One region of the Streptomyces sp. NPDC006296 genome, then DNA from elsewhere that is predicted to be linked to it. Evidence: predicted binding sites of a transcription regulator. Region 1 holds the regulator's gene; each other region holds the start of a gene.

Evidence for each region. Region 1 encodes HrcA, which represses chaperone genes, less so after heat shock. Its sites were predicted from a motif close to TTNGCACTCNGNNNNNCNGAGTGCNAA; they were not measured.
Region 2: groL (chaperonin GroEL) is a predicted target of HrcA. The motif match lies at 3,111-3,137, and genes of this name have one in related genera.
Region 3: groES (co-chaperone GroES) is a predicted target of HrcA. The motif match lies at 7,170-7,196, and genes of this name have one in related genera.

The regions. Positions count from the first base shown of each region.
Region 1 covers NZ_JBEXRT010000031.1:75,093-85,144, reverse strand. Annotated here, with positions in the region: gene ABZ172_RS21575 (16S rRNA (uracil(1498)-N(3))-methyltransferase) at 1-369, opposite strand, end outside; gene ABZ172_RS21570 (nitronate monooxygenase) at 366-1,439, opposite strand; gene dnaJ (molecular chaperone DnaJ) at 1,594-2,733, opposite strand; gene hrcA (heat-inducible transcriptional repressor HrcA) at 2,734-3,750, opposite strand; gene ABZ172_RS21555 (MBL fold metallo-hydrolase) at 3,915-4,637, shown strand; gene ABZ172_RS21550 (DUF3097 domain-containing protein) at 4,663-5,481, shown strand; gene hemW (radical SAM family heme chaperone HemW) at 5,718-6,950, opposite strand; gene ABZ172_RS21540 (SpoIIE family protein phosphatase) at 6,962-8,911, opposite strand; gene ABZ172_RS21535 (AMP-binding protein) at 9,221-10,052, opposite strand, start outside.
Region 2 covers NZ_JBEXRT010000016.1:126,832-136,883, reverse strand. Annotated here, with positions in the region: gene ABZ172_RS14150 (hypothetical protein) at 1-598, shown strand, start outside; gene ABZ172_RS14145 (DinB family protein) at 629-1,138, opposite strand; gene groL (chaperonin GroEL) at 1,327-2,949, opposite strand; gene ABZ172_RS14135 (cold-shock protein) at 3,303-3,509, opposite strand; gene ABZ172_RS14130 (MoaD/ThiS family protein) at 3,956-4,231, opposite strand; gene thrC (threonine synthase) at 4,260-5,558, opposite strand; SAM riboswitch class I at 5,577-5,704, opposite strand; gene ABZ172_RS14120 (glucosyl-3-phosphoglycerate synthase) at 5,858-6,808, shown strand; gene ABZ172_RS14115 (trehalose-6-phosphate synthase) at 6,878-8,254, shown strand; gene otsB (trehalose-phosphatase) at 8,339-9,193, opposite strand; gene ABZ172_RS14105 (DUF3263 domain-containing protein) at 9,384-9,725, opposite strand; gene ABZ172_RS14100 (extracellular solute-binding protein) at 9,783-10,052, opposite strand, start outside.
Region 3 covers NZ_JBEXRT010000040.1:26,034-36,085, reverse strand. Annotated here, with positions in the region: gene ABZ172_RS24340 (sigma-70 family RNA polymerase sigma factor) at 1-457, opposite strand, end outside; gene ABZ172_RS24335 (response regulator transcription factor) at 835-1,446, opposite strand; gene ABZ172_RS24330 (WhiB family transcriptional regulator) at 1,880-2,209, shown strand; gene ABZ172_RS24325 (LysR family transcriptional regulator) at 2,292-3,182, opposite strand; gene ABZ172_RS24320 (MOSC domain-containing protein) at 3,265-3,939, shown strand; gene ABZ172_RS24315 (SDR family oxidoreductase) at 4,004-4,777, shown strand; gene groL (chaperonin GroEL) at 4,983-6,608, opposite strand; gene groES (co-chaperone GroES) at 6,707-7,015, opposite strand; gene ABZ172_RS24300 (polysaccharide deacetylase family protein) at 7,539-8,477, opposite strand; gene ABZ172_RS24295 (methyltransferase domain-containing protein) at 8,568-9,791, shown strand; gene ABZ172_RS24290 (hypothetical protein) at 9,792-10,052, opposite strand, start outside.

The DNA.
Region 1 (10,052 bases):
GCGGTCGCCCTTCCACTGCGTGATGCAGCGCGCGGCCTGCCAGGGCACGATCGCGTCGACGCCCGTCTCGGTCATGGTCTCGACGGCGAGCTCCCCGCGGTCGCCCTTGGGCAGCGCCTGCACGACGGTGAGGTGCGGTACGGGCTCCGGCTCCTCCCGCACGCCCTCCGGGACGGTGACCAGGAGCCGGTCCTTGCCCTCGGCCGCCCGGACGACGCCGGCCGCCCAGCGGCCCCGCCCGTCGGTCAGGACGAGGTCCTCCCCCGGGTTCAGCCGCCGCACGGACACGGCGTGCCGCCCCTCGGGGCCGTCCAGGACGAACTCCGGCCCCTCGGGCAGCTGTTCGACGATGAAGACCGGTGCGGTCACCGGGGGCTCCTCACACTCAGCGCCGCACGCGCGGCGTCCGTCTCCGCGGCGAGCAGGGCGACGAGTTCCCCGGCGGGCAGCTCGCGTGCCAGCCGGTGCCCCTGGCCCGCCCACAGGGCCATGCCCTGGGCGTCGCCCGCCTCGGCCGCCGCCCTGCGCAGCCCGGCGGTCAGCCGGTGCACCTGCGGGTAGGCGGCGGGGGCGTACGGCCCGTGCTCCCGCAGGAACCGGTTGACCAGCCCGCGCGCGGGGCGGCCGGAGAACGCCCGGGTCAGGGCCGTCGTCGCGAACAGCGGGTCGGTCAGGGCCTGTTTGTGCAGCGGGTGCGCGCCCGACTCGGGGCAGGGCAGGAACGCCGTGCCGAGCTGGGCGGCGTCGGCGCCGGCCGCCAGGACGGCGGCGATCTGGGAGCCGCGCATCAGCCCGCCGGCCGCGACGACCGGCAGGTCCACCGCCTCGCGGACCTCGGCGAGCAGGGTGAGCAGCCCGGTGCCGTCGAGGGAGGCCCGCGGATCGTCGCGGTGCGTGGACCGGTGGCCGCCGGCCTCGGCGCCCTGGACGCAGAGGGCGCCGGCACCCGCCCGTCCGGCGTCCCGCGCCTCCTCTGCGGAGGTGACCGTGACGACGGTGAGCGTGCCGGCGGCGGCGAAGGCGTCGAGGACCTCGCGGGTGGGGCAGCCGAAGGTGAAGGAGACCACGGGGACCGGGGCGTCCAGGAGGATCGCGACCTTGGCGTCGTAGCCGTCGTCCCCGCCGTCGTCCGGGTCGCCGAGGGGGGTCTCGTACCGGGCCGCCTCGGCGGCGAGCTCGTGGCGGTAGACCTCGACGGCCCCGGGGTCGGCGACGCGGGGCTGGGGCATGAAGAGGTTCACGCCGAAGGGCCGGCCGGTCATCCCGCGGAGCCGTTCGACCTCGTGGTGCATCCCGTCCGCCGTCCGGTAGCCGGCGGCGAGGAAGCCGAGGCCTCCGGCCTCGCCGACGGCGGCGGCGAGCTCCGGTCCGCAGGCGCCTCCCGCCATCGGGGCCTGCACGATCGGGTACCGGCAGAGACCGGTGAACGGCGAGGACATGACCGCATCGTGCCACGTCCGGCGGATCCGGCCGAATCAGCCCCTTCACACGGCGGGCGGGCCGCCCCGGACGCGGCACCGCCCGCCGGTACGGGACCGGCGGGCGGTGCGGTGTCCGGGTCCACGGGACCGGCGGGCGGTGCCGTGGGCGGGGTCAGCGACCGTTGAAGGCGTCCTTCAGGCGGGAGAAGAGGCCCTGCTGTCCCGGCTGGAACTGGCCCGTGGGCCGCTCCTCGCCGCGCAGCTTGGCCAGCTCCCGCAGGAGGCGTTCCTGCTCGGGGTCCATCTTCGTCGGGGTCATGACCTCGACGTGCACGATCAGGTCGCCGCGTCCGCCGCCGCGCAGGTGCGTGATGCCGCGCCCGTGCAGCGGGACCGACTGGCCGGACTGGGTGCCCGGCCTGATGTCGATCTCCTCCAGGCCGTCGAGCGTCTCCAGCGGCACCTGGGTGCCCAGCGCGGCGGCCGTCATCGGGATGGTGACCGTGCAGTGGAGATCGTCGCCGCGGCGCTGGAACACCGCGTGGGCGACCTCGTGGATCTCGACGTACAGGTCACCGGCGGGGCCACCGCCGGGGCCGACCTCGCCCTCCCCGGCGAGCTGGATCCGGGTGCCGTTGTCGACGCCCGCGGGGATCTTCACGGTGAGGGTGCGCCGCGAGCGGATGCGGCCGTCCCCGGCGCACTCGGGGCACGGGGTCGGCACGACCGTGCCGAAGCCCTGGCACTGCGGGCAGGGGCGCGAGGTCATGACCTGGCCGAGGAAGGACCTGGTGACCTGGGAGACCTCACCGCGGCCGCGGCACATGTCACAGGTCTGCGCGGAGGTGCCGGGGGCGGCGCCCTCGCCGCTGCACGTCGTGCAGACGACGGCCGTGTCGACCTGGATGTCCTTGGTCGTGCCGAAGGCCGCCTCGTTGAGGTCGATCTCCAGCCTGATCATGGCGTCCTGGCCGCGGCGGGTCCGCGAACGGGGGCCGCGCTGGGTCGCGTTGCCGAAGAACGCGTCCATGATGTCGCTGAAGTTGCCGAAGCCGCCGGCACCGAAGCCACCGGCACCGCCGCCACCGCCCGACTGGGAGAGCGGGTCTCCGCCGAGGTCGTAGACCTGCTTCTTCTGCGGGTCCGACAGCACCTCGTAGGCGGCGTTGATCTCCTTGAACCGCTCCTGGGTCTTCGGATCGGGATTGACGTCCGGGTGCAGCTCGCGGGCGAGCCTCCGGAACGCCTTCTTGATCTCGTCCTGGGAAGCGTCGCGGCGCACGCCGAGTACGGCGTAGTAGTCCGTGGCCACTTACGACTCCGCCAGGATCTGTCCGACGTAACGTGCCACTGCGCGTACCGCTCCCATCGTTCCGGGGTAGTCCATGCGGGTCGGTCCGACCACGCCGAGTTTGGCGACTGCCTCGTCGCCCGAACCGTAGCCGACCGCGACGACGGACGTGGCGTTGAGGCCCTCGTGGGCGTTCTCGTGCCCGATCCGTACGGTCATGCCCGAATCCGTCGCCTCACCCAGCAGCTTCAGCAGCACGACCTGCTCCTCCAGTGCCTCCAGCACCGGCCGGATCATCACCGGGAAGTCGTGGCCGAAACGGGTGAGGTTGGAGGTGCCGCCGATGATCAGCCGCTCCTCCGTTTCCTCGACCAGAGTCTCCAGGAGGACGGAGAGCACCGTCGAGACGGTCCCCCGGTCCTCGGCCTCGAAGGACTCCGGCAGGTCCTGCACCAGCCGCGGGACGTCCGCGAAGCGGCGTCCCACGACCCGGCTGTTGAGCCGGGCCCGCAGATCGGCCAGCGAGGTGTCGCCGAACGGTGCGGGGCAGTCGATCATACGCTGTTCGACCCGGCCCGTGTCCGTGATCAGCACGAGCATCAGCCGGGCCGGGGCCAGCGACAGGAGCTCCACGTGCCGGACCGTCGACCGGGTCAGCGAGGGGTACTGCACGACGGCGACCTGCCGGGTCAGCTGGGCGAGGAGCCGGACCGTGCGGCCCACGACGTCGTCGAGGTCCACCGCGCCGTCGAGGAAGTTCTGGATGGCCCGGCGCTCCGGCGACGACAGGGGCTTGACGCCCGCGAGCCGGTCGACGAAGAGGCGGTAGCCCTTGTCCGTCGGGATGCGCCCCGCACTGGTGTGCGGCTGGGCGATGAAGCCCTCGTCCTCCAGCACCGCCATGTCGTTGCGGACGGTCGCCGGGGAGACCCCGAGGCTGTGCCGCTCCGTGAGCGCCTTGGAGCCGACGGGCTCCTCGGTGCCGACATAGTCCTGGACGATGGCGCGCAGCACTTCGAGTCTGCGTTCGCTGAGCACCGCGCACACCTCCAGCTGTGGTCCTTCGGCCTCCGCCTGGCACTCTGCGCGTGCGAGTGCCAGCGATCCCCCGGTCAGTGTACGGGGGCGGGGTGGGGCCGGGGCAAGGGCGACCGGCCACGCCGCCCCGGGACCGCGCAGGTCGTTGCCGATAGCGTCGTCGTATGGACGTCTCTTGGGAAGAGTTCGGCTGGGAGCGGCTGGGCCGCGGTACGGGACGGCGGCGCCTGCCCGTCTGGGACGCGACCGCCGCCCTGGTGGCCGGGACGGACGGGGCGCTGCTCTACGACACGGGTGCGACGCTCCGGGAGGGCGTGGAACTGCGCACCCAGGCACAGGCCCTGCTGGGCCGGAGAGTGACGCACATCGCACTGAGCCATCCGCACTTCGACCACGTGCTGGGCACCGCCGCCTTCTCCGGGGCGGAGGTCTACGGGGCGGTCGGCACGGCGGACCTGCTGGCGCACGGGGCCGCGGAGCTGCGCGCGGACGCGGTGCGGCACGGGATGAGCGAGGCGGACGCCACCGCGGCCACGGACGCCCTGGTGGCTCCGCGGCACCAGGTGAGCGGCGAGTGGACGCTCGACCTAGGCGACGGGTTCCAGGTGCTGCTGGCCAACGTGGGCCCCGGGCACAGCGGCCACGACCTGGCGGTGCTGGTGCCGGGCTCCCCCGTGGTGGTGCTCTGCGGCGACCTGGTCGAGGAGTCGGGCGAGCCGCAGGCGGGGCGCGACGCGGTCCCGGCGCGCTGGCCGGCCGCCCTGGACCGGCTGCTGCAACTGGGCGGCGAGGACGCGCTGTACGTGCCGGGGCACGGGGCCGTGGTGGACGCGGCCTTCGTCCGCGCCCAGCGTGACCGGCTGGCCGCGCGCTTCGGCGTGTCGTGACGGGGCGCCCGTCTATCGTCGTGCCATGCGCAGCTACCAGCCGGACCTGACTCCGCCGTGGAAGAGGTCCGCCCCCGCTCCCGAGGTGCCCGCCGAGCCCGACCTGGTGGTCGAGGAGGCCGTCAGCGGCTTCTGCGGTGCGGTGATCCGGTGCGAGAAGACGGCCCAGGGGCCGACGGTCACCCTGGAGGACCGTTTCGGCAAGCACCGGGCCTTCCCCATGGAGCCGCGCGGCTTCCTGCTGGAGGGGAAGGTGGTCACCCTGGTGCGCCCGTCGGGCGGCGGCCCGGTCCGCCCCGCCCGCACCGCCTCCGGTTCGGTGGCGGTCCCCGGGGCGCGGGCCCGGGTGGCGCGCGCGGGCCGGATCTACGTGGAGGGACGGCACGACGCCGAGCTCGTGGAGCGGGTCTGGGGCGACGACCTGCGCATCGAGGGCGTGGTGGTGGAGTACCTGGAGGGCGTCGACGACCTCCCCGCCGTCGTGCGGGAGTTCGCACCGGGACCGGACGCCCGGCTCGGCGTCCTGGTCGACCACCTGGTGCCCGGGTCCAAGGAGTCCCGGATCGCCGCCCAGGTCACCGGCGCCGACGTGCTGGTGGTGGGGCATCCGTACATCGACGTGTGGGAGGCCGTGAAGCCGTCGTCCGTGGGCATCCCCGGATGGCCCTCCGTGCCGCGCGGACAGGACTGGAAGACGGGCGTGTGCCGCGCCCTGGGCTGGCCGGAGAACACCGGCGCGGCCTGGCAGCACATCCTCTCCCGGATCGGCTCCTACAAGGATCTGGAACCGCAACTCCTGGGCCGGGTGGAGGAATTGATCGATTTCGTCACACTTCCCGAGTGATGTCCCGGGAGCTTCGAGGAGGATACGGTACCGATCCCCGTGAACACCTGCGCCGCACACGGACCATCCGTTATTGAGTGATGACGGCAGGACCGCGCTCAGGGGAAGGCACGGGCTGATGACACGCGAAGTGTGGCGGGACAGCGCGGAGAACGAGGCGGCCTCCGCCGTCTTCCACGGCGGCGGGCGACCCCGCAGCGCTCACCCGGGGAGGGCGCCGCGGTGGAGGCGGGACCTCAGTCCACCAGGTCCCGCACCACGGCGTCGGCCAGCAACCGCCCCCGGAGGGTGAGGACCGCGCGTCCCTCGGCGTAGGGCCCGGCCTCCAGCAGCCCGTCGGTCACGGCACGGCCCGCCGCGGCGAGGCCGGCGGGGGCCAGCAGGGACAGCGGGCAGCCCTCGACGAGGCGCAGCTCCAGCAGGATCCGCTCGACCCGCCGGTCCTCGTCCCCGAGCACCTCACGGCCGGCCCCGGGCGAACGGCCCTCGGCGAGGGCCTGCGCGTAGGCGCCGGGGTGCTTGACGTTCCACCAGCGCACCCCGCCGACGTGGCTGTGCGCCCCGGGTCCGGCCCCCCACCAGTCGGCGCCGCGCCAGTACAGCTCGTTGTGCAGGCAGCGGCCCTCCGGCGTGCGGGACCAGTTCGAGACCTCGTACCAGGAGAAGCCCGCCGCGGCCATCGCCTCGTCGGCGATCAGGTACCGGTCGGCGTGGACGTCGTCGTCCGTCATCGGGACCTCGCCCCGGCGGATGCGCTGGGCGAGCCGGGTCCCCTCCTCGACGATCAGCGCGTACGCCGACACGTGGTCGGGTCCGGCCCCGATCGCGGCGTCCAGCGAGGCCCGCCAGTCGTCGTCGGACTCGCCGGGGGTGCCGTAGATCAGGTCGAGGTTGACGTGGTCGAAGCCGGCCGCGCGCGCCTCGGCGACGCAGGCCTCGGGCCTGCCCGGGGTGTGGGTGCGGTCCAGGACCTTCAGGACGTGCTGCCGCGCGCTCTGCATCCCGAAGGAGACGCGGTTGAAGCCGCCCTCCCGGAGCGCCGCGAGATAGGCCGGGTCGACGGATTCCGGATTGGCCTCGGTGGTGATCTCCGCGTCCTCGGCCAGCCCGAACTCGTCCCGGATCGCCGCGAGCATCCGGACGAGGTCGGCCGCGGGCAGCAGCGTCGGCGTACCACCGCCGACGAAGACCGTGCGGACCTGGCGGGGGTCGTCGCCGAGCACCTTCCGGGCCTGCCGGACCTCCTCGGTCAGATGGGCGGCGTAGGTGTCCCGGGAGGCCAGGGCGCCGCCGGAACCGCGCAGCTCGGTCGCGGTGTAGGTGTTGAAGTCGCAGTAGCCGCAGCGGGTGGCGCAGTAGGGCACGTGCAGGTAGAAGCCGAGCGGCCGATCGGCGGCGCCTTCCAGGGCGTGGCGGGGCAGCGCCCCGTCGTCGGGCACGGGCTCACCATCGGGCAGTACGGAAGGCATACCGTCCATTGTCACTCGCCGGCGGAGCTTCCCCGGACAGCCGCCGGCCGGTCCTCGTCGACCTGGATCACGAGCAGGGCCAGGTCGTCGTCCGGCGGGCGCTCGGCGAAGGTGTGGACGGCCCGCTTGATCCGGTCGGCTATCCCGGCGGCCGGAAGGCCCGCGCACCCCTCCAGGACCCGTGCGAGGCCGTCGGCGTCGTCGAACATCACCCGGCCCGAGCGCCGCTCCGTCACCCCGTCGGTCACGCAGAGGAGGCTGTCACCGGGCGCCAGGTCGAAGCTCCGGCTGTCGTACGCCACGTCCTCGACGATGCCGAGCAGCACCTGGGGTTCGGCCGCCGGGCGTACGGACCCGTCGGGCCGCAGCAGCAGCGGCAGCGGGTGGCCGGCGCTCGCCACGGTGCAGCGCACACCGCCGTCCGGGAGCGGCACCAGGTCGCCGTACAGCAGCGAGAGGAAGCGGGACTGGGAGCCGTCCTGGATCTGCTCGCCGCCCTGGAGCTGCTGTCCTCCGGCCGCCGCGACCATGAGCGCGGCGGCCTCGGCGGCCTCCATGGCGTCGTCCAGGAGGAGCCGGTTGAGGCGGTCGAGCACCTCTCCGACGCGGAAGCCCTCGCGGGACAGCAGACGCAGCCAGGGCCGGGCGAGGCCGGTGACGACGGCGGCCTCGGGGCCGCTGCCCTGGACGTCGCCGAGCACGAAGCACCAGCGGCCGCCGGGGCACGGGAAGAGGTCGTAGAAGTCGCCGCCGACCATGCCGTCGTCGCTCGGCTCGTACACCAGGGCGCTGGTGACCCCCGGTATCTCGGCGACCTTGCTGGGCAGCAGACCGCGTTGCAGGATGCGGCTGATGGTGGCCTGCCGGGTGTAGGCGCGGGCGGCGCCCACGGCGAGGCCCACCCGGCGCACGAAGTCGGCGAGGAGGGCGGCCACCTCGTCGGGGATGTTCTCGTCGCCCTCGCGGCCGACGAGGAGGGCGCCGAGTGTGCGCCCGCCCGAGATGATGCGGTGGGCGAGCGCGGCGCCCGTGCCTCCCCCGCGCTCCGGCGCGGCACCGCAGGGCCACGGGATGGGCACCGGGCCGGTTCCGACGCTCCCGGGCAGGCGGAGCGGTTCTTTCTCCAGTGCGGGGCGCAGCAGCGCGGTCCGTGCCTCGTCGCTGTGCCAGACGCCCGCGAGCCGGGGGGCGGCGGCCGGGCCGCCGCTCTCGCTCTCCAGCCAGATCGCGCACCAGTCGGCCAGCCGCGGCACCAGCAGCCGGCCGGCGGTCGAGGCCACCAGGTCCTCGTCGAGCTGGCCCGTGAGGAGGCCGGAGGCCTCGGCGAGAAAGGAGAGCCCGCCGCGTCCCGCCCAGCCCGCGTCGTCGCGCACCGCGCGGCCGGCCGCGGAGGTGAGGACCACGCCGTCGCGTCCGCGGGCGTCGGCGGCGGGCGGGGCGTCGGGCAGTCCGTAGCGGTCGTCGCCCAGGAGGCGGGCCCAGACCGTCTTGAGCCCGGTGCGGTAGGTGATGCCCCACGATTCGGCGAGGGTGGCGACGAGCTGCAGCCCCCGGCCGTACTCGGCGGGGTCGGGCCGGTCGGGCCGGTCGTCGCGCACCGACCGGGCGGGGTGGTGGTCGGTGATCTCCAGCACCAGCGCGGCCGGCTCGGGACCGGCCGGGTCCTCCAGCCGCAGGAGCAGCTCGACGGTCGTGCCCGCGTGCACCACCGCGTTCGTGACCAGCTCGCTGGCCACCGTCAGCGCGTCGTCGGTGAGCCGTTCCCCGAACTCGCCGCCGGAGGGCAGACCGGTGGCCGTCCAGTCGGCGAGTGCGGCCCTGACGAACCTGCGGGCCGCGGCCGACGCCTGCGGGATACCGGGCAGGCTGGTGCGGGCGGCCGGACGCGGATCGCCGCCCTGGCCTGCGACGACGGTGCCGGGACGCTGGACTGTGTCCCGTTGCAGGGGAATGGGCCCCACGGTGCGGCTCCTGAGGGTCTCGCGAAACGCCGCTGACGTATCCCGACAGGGTGACAGACCGGGCGTGCCCATAAGCGCCGAGTGACGGAAGTCGCGCGCGGCGGACGGGGAGGAGCCGGGGCGGACGGGTGCTCCCGCACCCGCCCGCCCCGGCTCCCACGTGCTGCTTCGGCCGTCCCGCCGTACCGGGCCACCGCCACCGTGTGGCCGACGTCTCCCGGAGGCCGGCGCCGGTCCGGCCCGGACCGCCCGGCAACCCCGTACGGACCTCCCGGCCGGGCCCCCTCGCGGACCCGGCCGGAAGCCGTTCTAGGCCTCCCGGGAGCCCGCGTACATGTCGTCGATGAGGTGCTTGTACTCCCGCTCGACGACCGGCCGCTTCAGCTTGAGGCTGGGCGTCAGCTCGCCGTGCTCGATGTCGAGGTCGCGCGGCAGCAGCCGGAACTTCTTGATGGTCTGCCAGCGCTGCAGCCCCTCGTTGAGCCGCTTCACGTAGCCCTCGATGAGCTCCACCGTCCGGGGGGACGCGACCACGTCGGCGTACGGCCTGCCACCCAGCCCGTTCTCCTCCGCCCAGCCGAGGATGGTCGGCTCGTCGAGCGAGATGAGGGCGGTGCAGAAGTTACGGTCGGCGCCGTGCACCAGGATGTTGGAGACGAACGGGCAGACCGCCTTGAACTGCCCCTCGACCTCCGCCGGGGCGATGTACTTGCCGCCGGACGTCTTGATCAGGTCCTTCTTGCGGTCGGTGATGCGCAGGTAGCCGTCCTGGGAGAGCTCGCCGATGTCGCCGGTGTGGAACCAGCCGTCGGACTCCAGCACCTCGGCGGTCTTCTCGGGGAGCCGGTGGTAGCCCTCCATCAGCCCGGGGCCGCGCAGCAGGATCTCGCCGTCGTCCGCGATCCGGACCTCGGTGCCGGGGAGCGGCTTGCCGACGGTCCCGGTGCGGTAGGCCTCGCCCGGGTTGACGAAGGAGGCGGCGCTGGACTCCGTCAGGCCGTAGCCCTCCAGGATGTGGATGCCCGCGCCGGCGAAGAAGAGGCCGATGTCGGGGGCGAGCGCGGCCGAACCGGAGACGCAGGCGCGGAGCCGCCCGCCGAAGGCCTCACGGATCTTCGCGAAGACGAGGGCGTCGGCGGCC
Region 2 (10,052 bases), on a different contig from region 1:
GCTCTGGGTGACCCGGACGTTCTTCTCGCGCACCGCGCGGGACGACGCCTGGTGGGCGGCCTTCGCCCGGGGTGACGCGCCCCCGGAGACACGGCGGCCGACGCGGTCCCGGGCCTTCGTCCTGCTGGCCGCCCTCGGTCGCACCGCGCCGTCGCTGAGTCTGTCGGCGGCGGACTGCCTGCGTCTGCAACCGCTGGTGGACGCCTGGTTCGAGCGGGGCGCCACCGAGGACGAGACCCTGCGCGCCCTGACCCACGGGCTGCCCGCCACCGTGCACCACGCCGCGTCCCTCGTACGCCGCAGGCTCGTGGACAAACTGCCTCCGGAGCGCTTCGCACCCCGGCCGCCGGCCGTCGTGCTGCGGACCCTGGAGTGCGCCGACTGCCGTGCGCCGGGAAGCGCCGAGGCGCTGCGCGGAGGGCTCTGCGGGAGGTGCCGGGGCGAGGACACGGGCATCGCCGCCCGTCCGCCCGGCACGGTTCCCACCGACGGTGTGCGGGACCGGATGGCGACCGTCCGGGCGGGCCTCGTCCCCCGCTCCGAACGCACCGACCGGGCGCGGGGCATCACACGGGAGGGCGGCTCCGGCCCGCGCTGACGCCCCCGGGCCGTCCGCCGCCGGGTGCGCTCAGGCGCCCACCGTCCCGTCGACGCCCTCCCGGAGCAGGTCGGCGTGGCCGTTGTGGCGGCCGTACTCCAGCAGCACGTGCACCATCACCATGCGCAGCGAGACCTCGTGCCCCCAGCGCGGCTGGAGTCCGGTCAGATCCAGCGAGTCCGCCTGCCGCTCGATCCGCCGCGCGTGCTCCACCTCGGCCTCCCAGGCGCCGAACGCCTCCGCCCGCGTGGAGGCGCTCGCGTCGTACGCCGCCTGGAAGTCGATCCGGTCCGACCAGACCATCGGCGCCTCGTGGTCCTCGAACACCCGCCGGAACCAGGCGCGTTCGACCTCGGCCATGTGGCGCACCAGGCCGAGGAGGGAGAGCGTCGAGGGAGGCATCGACCGCTGCCGCAGCTGCTCGTCGTCCAGCCCCTCGCACTTCATGGCGAGGGTGGCCCGGTGGTAGTCGAGGAACGCCCGCAGCGTCTCCCGTTCGCCGCCTGCCACGGGCGGACCCGTGCGGGGATCGTCGGTCATCGGTGGTGCTCCTTCTCGGTGTGGACGGGCGGTCAGTATCCGGCACCCGCCTTCGGGCCCCGCCGGGGAGGCCGGCCGGCGCGGGCGGGGACAGCACGACGTCGGCCCCCGGGATTCCTCCCGGGGGCCGACGTCGCACGGATACTGCGGGTACTGCGGGGTCCTGCCTGGAACGACCGATCCGAGGATCAGAAGTCCATGTCACCGCCCGGCATGCCGCCCGGAGCGGCCGCGGAGGCCTTCTCCGGCTTGTCGGCGATGACGGCCTCGGTGGTGAGGAAGAGCGCCGCGATGGACGAGGCGTTCTGCAGGGCGGAGCGCGTGACCTTCGCCGGGTCGATGATGCCCTCGGCGATCATGTCGACGTACTCGCCGGTCGCGGCGTTGAGGCCGTGACCGATCGGCAGGTTGCGCACCTTCTCGACGATGACGCCGCCCTCGAGACCACCGTTGACGGCGATCTGCTTGAGCGGGGCCTCCAGCGCGAGCTTGACGGCGTTGGCACCGGTGGCCTCGTCGCCCGTCAGGTCGAGCTTCTCGAAGACGGCCGAGGCCTGGAGCAGAGCCACGCCACCACCGGCGACGATGCCCTCCTCGACGGCGGCCTTGGCGTTGCGCACCGCGTCCTCGATGCGGTGCTTGCGCTCCTTGAGCTCCACCTCGGTGGCGGCGCCGGCCTTGATGACGGCCACGCCGCCGGCCAGCTTCGCGAGGCGCTCCTGGAGCTTCTCGCGGTCGTAGTCCGAGTCGGAGTTCTCGATCTCGGCACGGATCTGCTTGACGCGGCCCTGAACCTGGTCGCTGTCACCGCCGCCGTCGACGATCGTGGTCTCGTCCTTGGTGATGACGACCTTGCGCGCGGTGCCGAGCAGGTCCAGGCCGGCGTTCTCCAGCTTGAGACCGACCTCCTCGGAGATCACGGTGCCACCGGTGAGGATGGCGATGTCGCCGAGCATGGCCTTGCGGCGGTCACCGAAGCCCGGAGCCTTGACGGCGACGGACTTGAAGGTGCCACGGATCTTGTTGACGACCAGCGTCGACAGCGCCTCGCCCTCGACGTCCTCCGCGATGATCAGCAGGGGCTTGCCCGACTGCATGACCTTCTCCAGCAGCGGAAGGAGGTCCTTCACGTTGCTGATCTTGGAGTTGACGATGAGGATGTACGGGTCGTCGAAGGACGACTCCATGCGCTCCATGTCGGTGGCGAAGTACGCCGAGATGTAGCCCTTGTCGAAGCGCATACCCTCGGTGAGCTCCAGCTCCAGACCGAAGGTCTGGGACTCCTCGACGGTGATGACGCCTTCCTTGCCGACCTTGTCCATCGCCTCGGCGATCTTGGCGCCGATCTCGGTGTCGGCGGCGGAGATGGAGGCCGTCGAAGCGATCTGCTCCTTGGTCTCCACGTCCTTCGCCTGCTCCAGCAGAGCGGCGGAGACGGCCTCGACGGCCTTCTCGATGCCACGCTTCAGAGCCATCGGGTTGGCACCCGCGGCGACGTTGCGCAGACCCTCGCGGACGAGCGCCTGGGCGAGAACGGTGGCGGTGGTCGTACCGTCGCCGGCGACGTCGTCCGTCTTCTTGGCGACCTCCTTGACCAGCTCCGCACCGATCTTCTCGTACGGGTCCTCGAGCTCGATCTCCTTGGCGATGGAAACACCATCGTTGGTGATCGTGGGCGCGCCCCACTTCTTCTCGAGGACGACGTTACGGCCCTTGGGGCCGAGGGTGACCTTGACGGCGTCGGCGAGCTGGTTCATCCCGCGCTCGAGACCGCGCCGTGCCTCCTCGTCGAACGCGATGATCTTGGCCATGTGAAGTGGTCCTCCCGGACAGGGGTGGATTTCTCCGGACCGGGAGGCGCCCGCGACGGACGGCCAGCGTGCTGGGTGGTTCCTTGCCCCACCGAGCCTGCGGGCCTCACCGGCCCGGTCCAAGTTCTGTCACTCTCACCTGGAGAGTGCTAAGCCAATGATTAGCACTCGACCCCTTCGAGTGCAAGCGCCTTCGAACAAGGCCGGGGGGTGGCGGACGGGAGCGCGCGCCCCGGAACGGGGCCCGCCGGGGCCGCGCACCCCCGGGGTGCAGACGCACGTGAGGCCCGTCCCCCGGTGGGAGGTACGGGCCTCGCGTGTGTGAGTGGTGTCGTTGGCCGACCGCGCCGAACTCAGCCGACGGCGAGCTTGACCATGTCCGCCTGCGGCCCCTTCTGGCCCTGCGAGATCTCGAATTCAACTCGCTGACCCTCTTCGAGGGTGCGGTACCCGTCCATCTGGATCGCGCTGTAGTGGACGAAAACATCCGCACCACCGTCGACCGCGATGAAGCCGTACCCCTTCTCCGCGTTGAACCACTTGACGGTGCCCTGAGCCATGCCCAACTCCCCTATTACTGGCCCTTGCACGAGCCCGCACTTCGCGGGCCCGGGTCAGAACTCACCCTCCGACAGGAGAGGGTGGCATACGCCGGAACGCGTCGACCGCGGCTGAATGTATCTGCCCAACTGCCCTCTGCAACAGGTCAATCGGACGAGAATTCTGGGCACGGGCCACCGCACGCTTGGGGGGAATTCACGGGATTCCAGGGCAAGTCGGGCCGGGCAAAGGCGACTTATGCCTCAAGGAGTGCACGCACTTTGGCTGCTTCTTGTCGCGGCAGGGGGCGCTCCCGGAGGAGGACGGCGCGGACGGCTGCGGGGACTTCCCCAACTGTACCGTGCTCAACCATGCAGAATGACCCCCTCCGTTTCTCTCACGGAGGGGGTCATCGTGTGTACGCGGTGCGGTCGGCGGCCGAGCGGCCGCACACCGTCCGGGGCCGTCAGCCGCCGGCGACGGCCGGGATGATCGAGACGCCCGCGCCGTCCGGGGTGGCCGCGTCCAGGCCGCCCTCGAAGCGCACGTCGTCGTCGTTGACGTACACGTTGACGAAGCGGCGCAGCTTGCCCTGGTCGTCCAGGACGCGGGCGCCGATGCCCGGGTGGTTCGCCTCCAGCGAGGCGATGACCTCGGAGAGGATCGCGCCCTCGGCCGGGACCTCGGCCTGACCGCCCGTGTAGGTGCGGAGGATGGTGGGGATACGGACCTTGACGCTCATGTGGGTGCCTTCCTTCGGTCTCGGGTGGTCAGTTGGCGGCGGCGAGGCCGGCTTCGCGGAACGCGTCCAGGCTGGGCCGGATCGTCGCCGACAGGCCGGTCGTGGGGGCGACCGCGTCGAGCGTCTTCAGGCCGTCACCGGTGTTCAGGACGACGGTCGTCAGGGACGGGTCGAGCAGACCGGCCTCGATCAGCTTCCGCGTCACCCCGACCGTCACCCCGCCGGCGGTCTCCGCGAAGATGCCCTCGGTGCGGGCCAGCAGCTTGATCGCGTCGACGACCTGCTCGTCGTTCACGTCCTCCACGGCCCCGCCGGTGCGCCGCGCGATGTCCAGCACGTACGGGCCGTCGGCCGGGTTGCCGATCGCCAGGGACTTGGCGATGGTGTCCGGCTTCTGCGGGCGGACCACGTCGTGGCCGGCCTTGAAGGCGGTGGAGACCGGGGAGCAGCCCTCGGCCTGCGCACCGAAGATCTTGTACGGCTTGTCCTCGACGAGACCGAGCTTGATCAGCTCCTGGAGGCCCTTGTCGATCTTCGTGAGCTGCGAGCCGGACGCGATGGGGATGACGAGCTGGTCGGGCAGCCGCCAGCCGAGCTGCTCGCAGATCTCGTACGCCAGGGTCTTGGAACCCTCGCCGTAGTACGGCCGCAGGTTGACGTTGACGAAGCCCCAGCCCTCGCCCAGCGGGTCGCCGATGAGCTCCGAGCAGAAGCGGTTGACGTCGTCGTAGTTGCCGTCGATGCCGACGAGCTCGCCGCCGTACACCGCGGCCATGACGACCTTGCCCTGTTCCAGGTCGTGCGGGATGAACACGCACGAGCGGAAGCCGGCCCGGGCGGCGGCGGCGCCCACCGCACCGGCGAGGTTGCCGGTGGAGGAGCAGGACAGGGTGGTGAACCCGAAGGCGCGGGCGGCCTCGACGGCGATGGCGACGACACGGTCCTTGAAGGAGTGCGTCGGGTTGCCGGAGTCGTCCTTGACGTACAGGCCGCCGGTCACCCCCAGCTCGCGGGCGAGGTTGTCGGCCTTGACCAGCTTGGTGAAACCGGGGTTGATGTTGGGCTTGTCCGCGACGTCGGAGGGGACGGGCAGCAGCGGCGCGTAGCGCCAGATGTTGGCCGGGCCCTCGGCGATGCGCTTCTTCAGCTCTTCGGGGGAGCCGCTCGGCAGGTCGTACGCCACTTCGAGCGGCCCGAAACAGGACGCACAGGCGAAGAGGGGGCCGAGGGCGAAACGCTCACCGCATTCGCGGCAGGAAAGCGCCGCGGCGGGACCGAGATCCACTGCGGGGGAATCGGTGTTCTCTGCGACGGTCTGGACGGCCATGATGGCGGAGGCCCTTTCTCCTCATCTTCCTCGCGACGTATTTCGCCGCAAGACGGAATTGGCACCTTCCCCACCGTGGCCTCACGGCCGGCAGGAGGGTTGCCGGGACTTCAACGGGCCGTTCCCTCAGTCCCTCTGGATGAGCGCTGTGGCACCGGACCATCGATCCGGGCGTTTATGGGCGGACCGACCCCGACATGCGAGGGTCATCCGCGTTGTTCAAGACTGTAACCGAAGCACCGGACGGTTGAGATAGTCGTCCGACCCGCGAGATGGATCACATACAGGGAGTACCGACCGTGCTGGAAGAGGTGGAACGCTGGCTGACCAGGCGTTCCTGGTCTGCTGCCGACCGCCCGCTCGACCGTCTCACGGCCGCCCGGGCGAAGGATCCGCACCGCTCGCGCGTGAGCGTCGTCCTGCCCGCGCTGAACGAGGAGGCGACGGTCGGGGCGATCGTGGCGGAGATCCGGCGCGAGCTGATGGAGAAGACACAGCTCGTCGACGAACTGGTGGTGATCGACTCCGGTTCCACCGACGCCACGGCCGACCTCGCGCGACGGGCCGGCGCCCGGGTCGTGCACCGGGACTCCGTGCTCCCCCGGATACCCGCGCTCCCCGGCAAGGGCGAGGTGCTGTGGCGGTCCCTGCTGGTGACCACCGGGGAGATCGTCTGCTTCGTCGACGCGGACCTGAGGGACTTCTCCGCGGAGTTCGTGTCCGGCATCGTCGGCCCGCTGCTGACCGATCCCCAGGTCCACTTCGTGAAGGCCATGTACGACCGGCCGCTGGGCGACACCGCGGGACAGGGCGGCCGGGTGACGGAGCTGGTGGCCCGCCCGCTGCTCAACCTGCACTGGCCGCTGCTGGCCGGCTTCGTCCAGCCGCTCGGCGGCGAGTACGCGGTGCGGCGCTCGCTGCTGGAGCAGCTCCCCTTCCCCGTCGGGTACGGCGTGGAGCTGGGCCTGCTCGTCGACGCGCTGCACACCGTCGGCCTGGACGCGCTCGCGCAGGTGGACGTCGGTGTGCGCAGGCACCGCCACCAGGACGGCCAGGCCCTCGGCCGGATGGCCGCCGCGATCTACCGCACGGCCCAGCTGCGGCTCTCCCGCGGGGCCCTGGTGCGGCCCGAGATCACCCAGTTCGAGCGCGGCCCCGGCGGCTTCGTCCCGCGCACCCACGCCGTGGACACCGAGGAACGGCCGCCGATGCGGGAGGTGGCCGAGTACGCCGAGCGTGACGCGGCGTGACCGAACACGCGTCCGGGTTCCCGCCCGCTCCACGTTTGGAGGGATACCGGACGGGCTAGGTTCGGGTACATGGTCTCCGCGCACGCTGCCCAGGTCCTCGTCGCGTCCAATCGCGGCCCGGTCTCCTACACACGACGGGACGACGGCACACTCGACTCCAGACGCGGCGGTGGCGGGCTCGTCTCCGGCCTGAGCGCCGTCGACGACAAGCTGTGGGTGTGCGCCGCCCTCAGCGACGGCGACCGCGAGGCCGTCCGGCGCGGGGTGTCCGAGCCGGGCGTCCGGATGCTCGACATCGACGCCGGGGTCCACGCCGACGCCTACAACGGCATCGCGAACTCCGTGCTCTGGTTCGTCCACCACATGATCTACCAGACCCCGGTCGAGCCGGTCTTCGACGCGGAGTTCCGCCGCCAGTGGGCCTCCTACGAGACGTACAACCGCGCGTTCGCCCAGGCCCTGGCCGAGGAGGCGGGCGAGGGCGCCGCGGTCCTGGTGCAGGACTACCACCTCGCCCTGGTCCCCGGCATACTGCGCGAGCTCCGCCCCGACCTGCGGATCGGGCACTTCTCGCACACCCCCTGGGCGCCCGTCGACTACTTCCGGCTGCTGCCCGACGACATCGGCGAGCAGCTGCTCAACGGCATCCTGGGCGCCGACCGCGCCGCGTTCCTGACCCGCCGCTGGGCGGACGCCTTCATCGGCTGCTGCACGGAGATCCTCGGCGGCACCGGCCGCACCCGGATCGGGGTGCACGGACTGGGCGCCGACGCGGACTTCCTGCGCCGCCGCTCGCGCGAGGCGGACGTGGACGCGCGCATGGAGCTCCTCCGGGACCAGGTCGGCGCCGGCCGGCGGACCATCGTGCGGGTGGACCGCACGGAGCTGTCCAAGAACATCGTCCGGGGGCTGCACGCCTACCGCGCCCTGCTGGAGGAACGCCCCGAGTGGCGCGGGCGGGTGGTCCACATCGCCTTCGCCTACCCCTCCCGGCAGGACCTCGCGGTCTACCGCGACTACACGGCCGAGGTCCAGCGGGTCGCCGACGCCGTCAACGCGGAGTACGGCACCGGGGACTGGACCCCCGTCCTGCTCCACGTCGACGACGACTTCGCCCGCTCCCTGGCGGCGTACCGGCTGGCGGACGTGGCGCTGGTCAACCCGATCCGCGACGGCATGAACCTGGTCGCCAAGGAGGTGCCGGTCGTCTCCGACGAGGGCTGCGCCCTGGTCCTGTCCCGCGAGGCGGGGGCCTACGAGGAGCTCGGCGCGGACGCCCTGGTGGTCAATCCCTACGACGTCTCGGCCACGGCGGACGCGCTGCACGAGGCGCTCACCATGGAGCCCGGCGAGCGGGGCGCCCGCTCGAAGCGCCTGGCCGCCGCGGCGACCGCGCTGCCGCCGCAGCAGTGGTTCCTGGACCAGCTGGACGCGCTGCGGGAGTAGGGGCTCCGCCCGGTCGTCACCGGCGGGAGCGCCCGGACCCCCGGCCGCGGCGGCCGGTGGGCCCGGCCGCCCGGTCCGCCGGGCTCACCGCCCGGCGTCGGCCAGCTGTCCCCCGAGCGTCCCGAGGAGCTCCGCCACCGCTGCCGGTCCCGGCAGCAACAGGTCCGCGCGCTCCGCGAGTTCGGGGACCTCGGAACCGCTGCATACCAGCAGGCCGTTGATCCCCCGGGTACGGAGCTTCTCCACGGCGGCGTAGGCGGCGAGGTCGCCGAGGTCGTCGCCGGCGTACAGCACGGTCTCGGCGCCGACCTCCTCGACGTATCCCTCCAGCGCCACGCCCTTGTCCGTCCCGGCCGGCCGCAGCTCCAGGACCAGGCGGCCCGGTTCGACGATCAGGCCGTGCCGGGCGGCCAGCTCGCCCAGCGGACCGCGCAGCGACTCGAAGGCCCCCTGCGGGTCGGCCGCCCGGCGGGTGTGCACGGCGACCGCGCGGCCCTTCTCCTCGATCCAGGTGCCGTCGTCGGCGCCCGCCCGGGCGAGCACGGCGGGGAGCTCCGCCCGGACGGCCTCCACCCCGGGGTCCGGCGCGGGGGCGTGGACGGCGGCGGTGGCGGCGTCCCAGCGTTCGGCTCCGTAGTGGCCGAGCACGACGAGGTGGTCCAGGCCGGCCGCACCGGCGAAGCCGCCGTACCGCACCGCGGTGTCGGCCGGACGGCCGGTGATCACGGCGACGGCGGCGACCCGGGGCGCGAGCACGGACAGCGCGGGGACGACGTCGGGGTGGGCGCGGGACCGCTCCGGGTCCGGGACGATGTCGGCCAGCGTCCCGTCGAAGTCCAGCGCGACGACCGCGCGGGAGGGCCGGGCGAGGAGTGCGGCGAGGCCTTCGCGGCCGGCCTGGGTGGACGGGATCGGGAGGGGGTGTGCCGGGTTGCCCATGCGGGTGAGCGTAGCGGGCGGGCCGCCGCACCGCCCGGCTCCCCTCCCCGCGGGCGCGACCCGGGACGGGCCGGGTCCGCGGAACGCGGGGCCTGCGGATCGCGGGCCTGACCGCGGCCGGGCGCGCGGATCGCGGGCGGGCCGGGCCGACGACGTGCGCGCGCCGTCTCTCTCCGGCGCGGGCGGCGGCTCAGCGGCGTCCGCGCCGTGCCTCGCGGACCCGCCGGAGGCGGTTCACGGTGACCGGGTCCTCCTCCAGCGCACGCCGGTCGTCGAGGAGCGCGTTGAGCAGCTGGTAGTAGCGGACCGGTGAGATCCCCAGCTCCTCCCGGATCGCCCGCTCCTTCGCGCCGGGACCCGGCCAGGAGCGCCGCTCCAGGGCCAGCACGGCGCGCTGCTGAGCGGGGAGCGGGGCAGCGCCATCGAGGCCGGCGGGGCCATCAGGGTCGGCAGGGCCATCGGGGCCGGCGGGGTCATCGGGATCGGCAGGGCCATCGGGGCCGGCGGGGTCATCGGGGTCGGCGGCGGTCATGTCGACCAACCTACCCAGGGCACCCGGGGACCGCGGTCCGGGCGGGGCCGGACCGCCCTACCGCACACTCTCGGCCTGCCGGGCCTCGGTCGCGATGGTGCCGAGGACGCTCTCCGGGTTGCCTCCGGGCTCGACCGCGGAACCGATCCTCTCCTTGATCATCTCGCTGACCTGGGCCCACGAGGTCTTGCCGAAGGGGTACAGCTGCGAGTTCGGCAGCGCCGACAGGAACGCGTGCAGCTGTGCCTGCTTGCCGTCGGCCTCCATCGCGGTGGAGGCCGTGCTGGTCACGGGCAGCAGGTCGTACTGGTCGGCGAAGGCCAGCAC
Region 3 (10,052 bases), on a different contig from region 1:
GGAGGACCAGCAGCTCCCGCTGGTTCTCCGGAAGATTGGCGAGGAGCTTCTTCGCCCAGGCGGCGTCGCTGCTGAGCAGGGCCCGCTCCTCGGGGCCGAGCGAGTCGTCGGGGCGTTCCGGCATCTCGTCCGAGGGCACGGCCGTCGAACCGGGGTGCCGCATCGCGGCGCGCTGGAGATCGGCGACCTTGTGGCCCGCGATGGCGAAGACGAAGGCCTCGAAGGGCCGGCCGGTGTCCTTGTACCTGGGCAGCGCCATCAGCACCGCGACGCAGACCTCCTGTGCCAGGTCCTCCACGAAGTGACGGGCGTCACCGGGCAGCCGGTTCAGCCGGGACCTGCAGTAGCGCAGGGCGAGGGGGTGGACGTGTGCCAGCAGGTCGTGGGTGGCCTGCGCGTCACCGTCGACGGCCTGGTGCACCAGAGCACCGATCACCGTCGTCCCGTCCTCACGCATCGGACCATGGTGCCCCGGCGCCGTCCGATCCGCGCCATCGCGTCCCGGGTTGTGCACCGAAGCGTTATCAGCGGCGGCGCCCGCACCGCCGGCGGGCGCGTCGGGGCGCCCGGCGGAGGCGTCCGCCGGTGCGCCGTCGGCGTGGTGCGTGCGTGCCCCTGCGTTCTGAGCGGGTGCGCCGGATGTCATGTCCTGCGCCCTCCCCTTCCGCTCGACCGAATGTTCCCCGAGGAACTCCACCACCCCAAGGATGCGGCATCGGCCGGGAAGCGTCACACAGCGCTGATGGGGACGACCCGGCCGCGGGTCCGCCGCCACCGTCGCCCCGTCCGCCGGCGTGCGGACGGGATCGCACGGCTACCGGCCGCGCGGCGGCGTCAGCGGACGAGGCCCCAGCGGAAGCCGAGTGCGACGGCGTGCGCGCGGTCCGACGCCCCGAGCTTCTTGAACAGACGGCGCGCGTGGGTCTTCACGGTGTCCTCGGAGAGGAACAGCTCGCGTCCGATCTCGGCGTTGGACCGGCCGTGGCTCATGCCTTCGAGCACCTGGATCTCCCGCGCCGTGAGCGTGGGCGCCGCGCCCATCTCCGCGGACCGCAGCCGGCGCGGGGCCAGCCGCCAGGTCGGGTCGGCGAGCGCCTGGGTGACGGTCGCCCGCAGCTCGGCGCGCGAGGCGTCCTTGTGGAGATAGCCGCGGGCTCCGGCGGCGACCGCGAGGGCGACCCCGTCCAGGTCCTCGGCGACGGTCAGCATGATGATCCTGGCCCCGGGGTCCGCAGAGAGCAGCCGCCGGACCGTCTCCACACCCCCCAGGCCGGGCATGCGTACGTCCATCAGAATCAGATCCGAACGATCGGCCCCCCAGCGGCGGAGGACTTCCTCGCCGTTGGCCGCGGTCGTCACGCGCTCGACACCGGGCACGGTCGCAACCGCCCGGCGGAGCGCTTCTCGGGCAAGCGGGGAGTCGTCGCAGACGAGGACGGATGTCATGACCGTCCTCCGCAGCTGATGCGCGTCACCTTGAGCCTCCAGGCTGATACAAGTCGTCACCTGTGCGGTCGACCCCCTCGGACATCTGCCCGAGCTCGTTCTGCGTCAACCGCCTCCCCCTCATCAACGACGGTCACTCGAAAGAGTTACGGGCCGAAGCATCCGGTTCGGCACTCTAAGTGAGGGGTCGTTCACGGAGGAGAGCGACACGGGATCGTTCACCCGTCAATCGATCTTCCACTCTTCGACCTGCCCCATTTAGCGGGTTTTCTTCCCTTTTGGTGGCGTCTATGGCTAGATTCGCCATCAGTCATATTTACATCTACTAAGACCGTAGATGTACCGTCGGGACTCAGGTCACCGTCGAGCAGTGACGAGCGGCGACGGCCGACATGCCGTTTCCGAACCAGCAAGGGTTTCGAGGGGACACGCAATGGCAGATTTCTCCCGCCTTCCAGGACCCAACGCGGACCTGTGGGACTGGCAGCTGCTGGCAGCCTGCCGCGGGGTCGACAGTTCGCTCTTCTTCCACCCCGAAGGCGAGCGCGGAGCGGCCAGGAGCGCCCGTGAGACCTCGGCGAAAGAGGTCTGCATGCGCTGCCCGGTGCGCGCCGAGTGCGCGGCGCACGCGCTCGCGGTCCGGGAGCCCTACGGCGTCTGGGGCGGCCTGACCGAGGACGAGCGCGAGGAGCTCATGGGCCGCGCCCGCAACCGTCTGATCTCCGCCCACTCGGGACCGCCGCAGGAGTCCGGCCGCACCTGACGCCCCGGACGGACCGTCTGACGCAGAAACGTTCCTCCACTGCGGACGCCCCGCCGCCGTACTCGCACCGGGTGCGGCGGGGTCAGCGCGTGGCGGCCAGGGACAGCTGGTCCAGGGTGGCCGCCACCGCGGGGACCCGGGCGAGGTCGGGCAGGGTGAGGGCGACGACCTCACGTTCCACGGCGGGCTCCACCGTCACGGTGCGCGCCCCCTTGGGGCGTACCGATTCGAGAGCCAGGCCGGGCAGGACGGCGACGCCGAGCCCGGCGCCCACGAGTCCGATCACCGCCGGGTAGTCGTCGGTGGCGAAGTCGATCCGGGGGGTGAAGCCGGAGGTCGCGCAGACCTCCACCAGCTGGCGCCTGCAGCGCGGGCAGCCGGCGATCCAGGGTTCGTCGGCGAGTTCCCCGATGCCCACCGCGTCCTTGTCCGCCAGCCGGTGCCCCTCGGGCACCAGGCCGATCAGCCGGTCCCTGAGCAGCGGGCGCACGACCAGGTCGTCCCATTCGCCGGTGACCGTGCCGTAGCGGAAGGCGAGGGCGATGTCGCAGTCGCCGTCGCGCAGCATCTCCACCGAACGCGGCGGTTCCGCCTCGACGAGGGAGACCTGGGTGCCGGGGTGCGCGGCGCGGAGGGCGGCGAGGGCGCCGGGCACCAGGGTGGAGCTGCCGCTGGGGAAGGACACCAGCCGGACCCGGCCGGCCCGCAGTCCGGCGATCGCGGCGACCTCCTCCTCGGCGGCGGTGAGTCCGGCGAGGATGCCGGAGGCGTGCCGCACCAGCGCCTCACCCGCCTGGGTGAGGCGCATCTCGCGGCCGGTGCGGATCAGCAGCGGGGTGCCCGCCGAGGTCTCCAGTGCCTTCATCTGCTGGCTGACGGCGGGCTGGGTGCAGCCGAGCTCGCGGGCGGCGGCGGAGAAGGAACCGGTGGTGGCCACGGCGCGCAGGACACGGAGATGACGGGCTTCGATCACCCTTCAACCATAAGGGACGCTTGCAGAATCAGCCGAATAATCATGAGCACCTTTGAGAACCGCGCGGCTAACCTGACTGTTCATGAAGGTGCTCACCGTGAATCTCGGCCGTCCCACCCCCTCCGCGCACTCCGACGCGGCCGACGGCCTCACCGGGATCGGCAAGCAGCCGTCCGACGCCCCGGTGCGGGTGGACGACCCGGGCCCGAAGGGCACCGGCGGCAGCGGTCTGGCCGGTGACGCGGTGTGCGACCTGCGCCACCACGGCGGTACCGACCAGGCGGTGTACGCGTACGCCCGTGAGGAGCTGGACGCCTGGGAGGAGCGGCTCGGCCGTCCCCTGCCCAACGGCGCGTTCGGCGAGAACCTCACGACGCTCGGGATCGAGGTGAGCCGCGCACGGATCGGGGAGCGCTGGCGGATCGGCGACGCGCTGGTCCTGGAGGTCACGGCGGGCCGCATCCCCTGCCGTACGTTCGCCGGGCACCTGGGCGAGCGGGGCTGGGTGAAGCGGTTCACGCGCGAGGGGGCGACGGGCGCGTACCTCCGGGTGATCGAGCCGGGCACGATCCGCTCCGGGGATCCGGTCGAGGTGGTGCACGTGCCGGGCCACGACATCACCGCGGCCCTGGAGTTCCGGGCGACGACCACGGAGCGGGAGCTGCTGCCCCGGCTGCTCGACGCGGGGGACGCGCTGCACACGGAGACGCTGCGGGCGGCGCGGGCGTGGGTGGAGAAGCGGGGGCTCTCCTCCTGAGGGTCTTCCGCCCGGGATGTGTGCGGGTCGGTACCCCGTTCGGGCGGACGCTAACGTGCCGCCTATGACGACTGCACTGATTACGGGCGCGACGGCGGGGATCGGGGCCGCCTTCGCACGGCGGCTCGCGGGTGACGGGCACAATCTGGTGCTGGCTGCCCGCGACACCGAGCGGCTGCGGGCCCAGGCCACGGAGCTGCACGACCGGCACGGCATCGAGGCCGAGGTGCTGACGGCCGACCTGTCCACGGATGCCGGGATCGAAGCGGTCGCCGCCCGGCTGACGGACCGGGTGAGCCCGGTCGACCTGCTGGTCAACAACGCCGGCTTCGGGAACAAGGGCCGCTATCTGGACGTGTCCGTCGCCGACGAGCTGACGATGCTGAAGGTGCACTGCGAGGCGGTGCTGCGACTGACCTCGGCCGCGGCGGGCTCGATGCGGGAGCGCGGGCGCGGCGGGGTGGTCAACGTGGCCTCGGTCGCCGCCTTCCTGCCGCGCGGGACGTACGGGGCGTCGAAGGCGTGGGTCGTGCAGTTCACCCAGGGCGCGGCGAAGGACCTGGCGGGTACGGGAGTGCGGCTGATGGCGCTGTGCCCCGGCTTCGTACGGACCGAGTTCCACGAGCGGGCCGGCATGGGGACGGGCAACATCCCGGACTGGATGTGGCTCGACGCGGACAAGCTGGTGGCCGCGGCCCTGGAGGACCTGGCCCGGGGCAGGTCCGTGTCGATCCCGGACCCGCGCTACAAGGCGCTGATGGGCCTGGTGAAGCTGACGCCCCGCAGCCTGCTCGGCGGTGTCACCACCCGCGCGGGCCGGACGTACGGTCCCGAGTAGGCCGGACCGGGGCGCCCGCGACGCTGTGGGCTGCACGGACCCGGGCGACCCGCGGCACCCGCGGGCCGCGCGCTTCGCCCCGCCCCCGCGCGGAAGGGGCCGAGGCTCACCGGTCCGCGCCCGGCGCGGCGGTCCCCCGGAGAACACCGAGGCCCGGTGCCCCCGCGACGGGGGTACCGGGCCTCGGTGCTGCGTGCCGGGCGTACTAGTGGGAGTGGCCGTGGCCGCCGTGGGCGGCGTCGGCCTCTTCCTCGGCCGGCTTCTCGACGACCAGGGTCTCGGTCGTGAGCAGCAGCGACGCGATGGACGCGGCGTTCTCCAGGGCGGAGCGGGTGACCTTGACCGGGTCGATGACGCCGGCCTTCACCAGGTCGCCGTACTCACCGGTCGCGGCGTTGAAGCCCTGACCCTTGTCGAGGTCGGAGACCTTCGAGGTGATGACGTAGCCCTCGAGGCCCGCGTTCTCGGCGATCCAGCGGAGCGGCTCGACGGCGGCGCGGCGCACGACCGCGACACCCGTGGCCTCGTCGCCGGTCTTGCCGAGGTTTCCGTCCAGCACCTTGACGGCGTGCACCAGAGCGGAGCCACCACCGGAGACGATGCCCTCCTCGACCGCGGCGCGGGTCGCGGAGATGGCGTCCTCCAGACGGTGCTTCTTCTCCTTGAGCTCCACCTCGGTGGCGGCACCGACACGGATCACGCACACGCCGCCGGCCAGCTTCGCGAGGCGCTCCTGGAGCTTCTCGCGGTCCCAGTCGGAGTCCGTGGCGTCGATCTCGGCCTTGATCTGGTTGACGCGGCCCTTGACGTCGGCGGAGTCGCCGCCGCCGTCGACGATGGTCGTGTCGTCCTTGGAGACGGTGACGCGGCGGGCCGTGCCGAGCACGTCCAGACCGGCCTGGTCGAGCTTGAGGCCGACCTCCTCGGCGATGACGGTCGCACCGGTGAGGGTGGCGATGTCACCGAGCATGGCCTTGCGGCGGTCGCCGAAGCCCGGAGCCTTCACCGCGACGGCGTTGAAGGTGCCGCGGATCTTGTTGACGACGAGGGTGGAGAGCGCCTCGCCCTCGACGTCCTCGGCGATGATCAGCAGCGGCTTGGAGCTGCCGGCCTGGATGACCTTCTCCAGGAGCGGGAGCAGCTCCTGGATGGAGCCGATCTTGCCCTGGTGGATCAGGATGTACGGGTCGTCGAGGACGGCCTCCATACGCTCCTGGTCGGTCACCATGTACGGGGACAGGTACCCCTTGTCGAAGGCCATGCCCTCGGTGAACTCGAGGTCCAGGCCGAAGGTGTTGGACTCCTCGACGGTGATGACACCGTCCTTGCCGACCTTGTCCATCGCGTCCGCGATGAGCTCGCCGACCTGCGGGTCCTGCGCGGAGAGCGCGGCCACGGCGGCGATGTCGGCCTTGTCGTCGATCGGGCGGGCGGTCGCGAGGAGGTCCTCGGACACGGCCTTCACGGCGGCGTCGATGCCCTTCTTCAGGGCGGCCGGGGACGCGCCCGCAGCGACGTTGCGCAGGCCTTCGCGTACGAGGGCCTGGGCGAGCACGGTGGCGGTGGTGGTGCCGTCACCCGCCACGTCGTTGGTCTTGGTCGCCACCTCCTTCACCAGCTGGGCACCGAGGTTCTCGTACGGGTCGTCGAGCTCGACCTCGCGCGCGATGGTGACACCGTCGTTGGTGATGGTGGGGGCGCCGAACTTCTTGTCGATGACGACGTTGCGGCCCTTCGGGCCGATCGTCACCTTCACCGTGTCGGCAAGCTTGTTGACGCCGCGCTCAAGGGCGCGACGGGCGTCCTCGTCGAACTTCAGAATCTTCGCCATGGGCTGAGCTGTCCTCTCAAACGAACTGCGCCCCTCGCCGCCCGGCTAGTTATTTCGCAGGGGGCCAGGGGCGCAGAACAGAAGCAAACGTGGGTGAACTACTTCTCGACGATCGCGAGAACGTCGCGCGCCGAGAGGACGAGGTACTCCTCGCCGTTGTACTTCACCTCGGTGCCGCCGTACTTGCTGTACAGCACGACGTCGCCGGTCTTGACGTCGAGCGGAAGGCGCTCGCCGTTCTCGAAGCGGCCCGGGCCCACGGCCAGGACGACGCCCTCCTGGGGCTTCTCCTTGGCGGTGTCCGGAATGACCAGGCCGGAAGCCGTGGTCTGCTCGGCGTCGAGCGGCTGGACCACAATGCGGTCCTCGAGCGGCTTGATCGCAACCTTGGAGCTGGTGGTCGACACGATCCGGTCTCCCCCTTCGGAGATCTCACGGGGTTTAACAGTCTGTGGGTGGCGACCAGGTCGATCCGTCGTCGCGGGTGCCGGACCTGCCCTGTCGCACAGTGGTGCTGGCACTCTCCCTCGGGGAGTGCCAGCACTGAGACTATGACCGCGATTAGCACTCGGTCAAGCGGAGTGCCAATTCACCACCCTCGCGTGGCGTCGCGGGACCGGCGCACGCCCGGTCAACGCGGGAGAGGGCCGCGGCGTTCCGGCCCGGACGAGGAGAACGGCCCGGACCGGACGGCGGACCGCGGGAGGCCCGGTCGGCACCGGGGGACGGACGGCGCGAGGGGCCGAGGGCCGCGCGGACGCACCGGAAGGCGTGGGCGGCACAAGGGACCGAGGGCGGCGCGGGCGGCGCCGCAGGGCTCGGGAGCGGCACCGGGGAGTACGGGCCGGGCGGCGCCGTCAGCGGCCGACGGCGGCGCGGGCCGAGCGGACGCCCCGTCACGAGGTCCGCGCCCGCGCCGCCGCGGACCCGTCAGACGTAGTCCTCCAGCCTGGCCACGGCGTACCCCTTGTCCGTGACGGTCTTCATGACGCGGCGGATCATGTCCGCCATGGACCCCTTCCAGTCCTCCTCGCCCCGGAAGTGGGTGAGGATGATGTCACCGGGGTGCAGGTCCTGGTCCCACTCGCGCCACTCCATGTGGTCCGGGAAGGCCTCGGCCGCCCAGAGGGGGACGGCCTTGATGCCGCAGGACCGGGCGACGCGCAGGGTGTCGCCGTTGTAGTTGCCGTACGGCGGCCGCAGGAGGGTGGGGCGCTTCCCGAAGTGCTTCTGGATCTTGTCCTGTTCGCCGCAGATCTCCCGCCGCTGCTCCTCCTTCGAGAGCCCCGGGAGGTACCGGTGGTTCAGCGTGTGGTTGTTGAGGGTGACCCCCCTCTCCTGCATGTCCTTGAAGTAGCCGTAGTCGTCACTGACCACGTAGTCGCTGAGGAAGGCGCTGTACGGGATCTTCAGCTCGGTCATCATCCGCAGCAGCTCGGGGTCCTTCTCCGCCCCGTCGTCCATCGTCAGGAAGACGATGCGCTCCTTGGTGGGCACGGTGGTGAAGACCGGCGGCAGCGTCTCCCCGCCCTCCACCTCGAATCCCTTGCGGGTGGTGATCCGCGGCTTCACGGCGGGCGGCGCGGGGGCGGTGAGCGGCACCTTCGCCAGCCCCCACTTCCGCGCGACGGCGACGCGGGCGGCCAGCTCCCGCTTGAGCCGCCGGGCCTCGGCCTCGGCCGCGGCGGGCGCCTTCCCGGCGGCGGCTCCCGGCTGCCCGGCGGCCGGTTCCGGAGGGCTTCCGGCCCCTTCGTCCGCACCGTCGGCGCACCCGGAGGCGACCGCTCCGATCATCAGGGCGACGAGGACCGCAGAGACCGTTCTGTGCGGTCTCGCCGTTCTTTTGTGTTTTTGTCTTACTAGCTGCATGGCGCCGCATCCTGCCACCGCGGCACGGGCCGCCGACCGCGACACCTCCGGGGGGCCGGGTGCGTCGCCCGGCTGGCTCACAATGGATCCGTGAACGCTCTTCCCCCCGCCGACCGGACCGGTCCCGCCGGTCCGCTCGCCGACTTCGCCTCCCTGCGCACCCCCGAGGGCGCCGCGCTCCTGGACGAGCTGCGCGACCACGACCCGGCCCGGGAACTGGCGACCGCGACCCGGCTGCGCCGCACCCATCCCGCCGCCCTGGTGTCGGCGGCCCTCGGCCAGGCGCGGCTGCGGCAGCGCGCGGTGGCGAAGTTCGGGGCGGAGGACGCGTACCGCATGTTCTTCACCCCGAACGGCGTGGAGCAGGCCACCCGCAGCTCCGTCGCCGGCCACCGTGCCGGGCGGTTCGCGGCGCTCGGTGTACGGAGCGTGGCCGACCTGTGCTGCGGTATCGGCGGCGACGCGATCGCCCTGGCCCGGGCGGGCATCTCGGTGCTGGCCGTGGACCGCGACCCGCTCACCGCGCAGGTGGCCCGTGCCAACGCCGAGGCGCTGGGTCTCCAGGACCGCGTCGAGGTGCGGTGCGCCGATGTCACCGGGATCGACACCTCCCCGTACGACGCCGTCTTCGTCGACCCGGCGCGGCGCGGCGGGCGGGGCAGGATCTTCGACCCCGAGGCCTACTCGCCGCCGCTCTCCTGGGCGACCGGGGCCGCGCTGGCGGCGCCGCGCGCCGCGCTGAAGATCGCCCCCGGTGTCCCGCACGAGGCGATCGCGCCGCAGGCCGAGGCCGAGTGGATCTCGGACGGCGGCGACGTGAAGGAGGCCGTGCTGTGGTTCGGCGAGGGCTTCACACCCGGAGCGTTCCGGGCGACGCTGCTGCCGTCCGGCACGACCCTCGTCTCCGGGGGCCGGCCGCCCGCCCCGCCGGTCGGTCCCGTGGGCCGGTATCTGTACGAGCCGGACGGCGCCGTCATCCGCGCCCATCTGGTGGCCCGGATCGCGGAGGCGTGCGGCGGGCGGCTGATCGACGAGACGATCGCGTACGTCACGAGTGAGCGGGAGTACGCCTCGGACGCCGTCTCCGGCTACGAGATCACCGATCAGCTGCCCTTCAACACGAAGAAGCTGAAGGCGCTGCTGAGGGAGCGCCGGGTGGGGGTCCTGACCGTCAAGAAGCGCGGCTCGGCGGTCGAACCCGAGGAGCTGCGGCGCAGGATGAAGCTCCAGGGACCGCACGCGGCCACGGTGTTCCTGACCCGGGTGGCCGGGGCCCCGACGATGCTGATCGGGCAGCCGGTCGCACGGCCCTGATCAGGCGTCCACCGCGGCCGGCGCCCCGGCGAGCACCCGGAGCACCCAGCGGCGGTGGGCGAACGCCTTGACGAGGCCGGTCAGTCCGGTCAGCCACGCGAGGAATCCGAGCCCCATCAGCAGGGCCACCAGACCGTACGTCTGCTCGCCGGCCCGGGCGGTCGCCGGGACGGCGACACAGGCGAACAGGCCCACCGCGCAGAGCGGGAACGAGGTCAGCAGCCAGGCGAGGCTCGCCCGCGGCCTGCGCAGCGGAGCGTC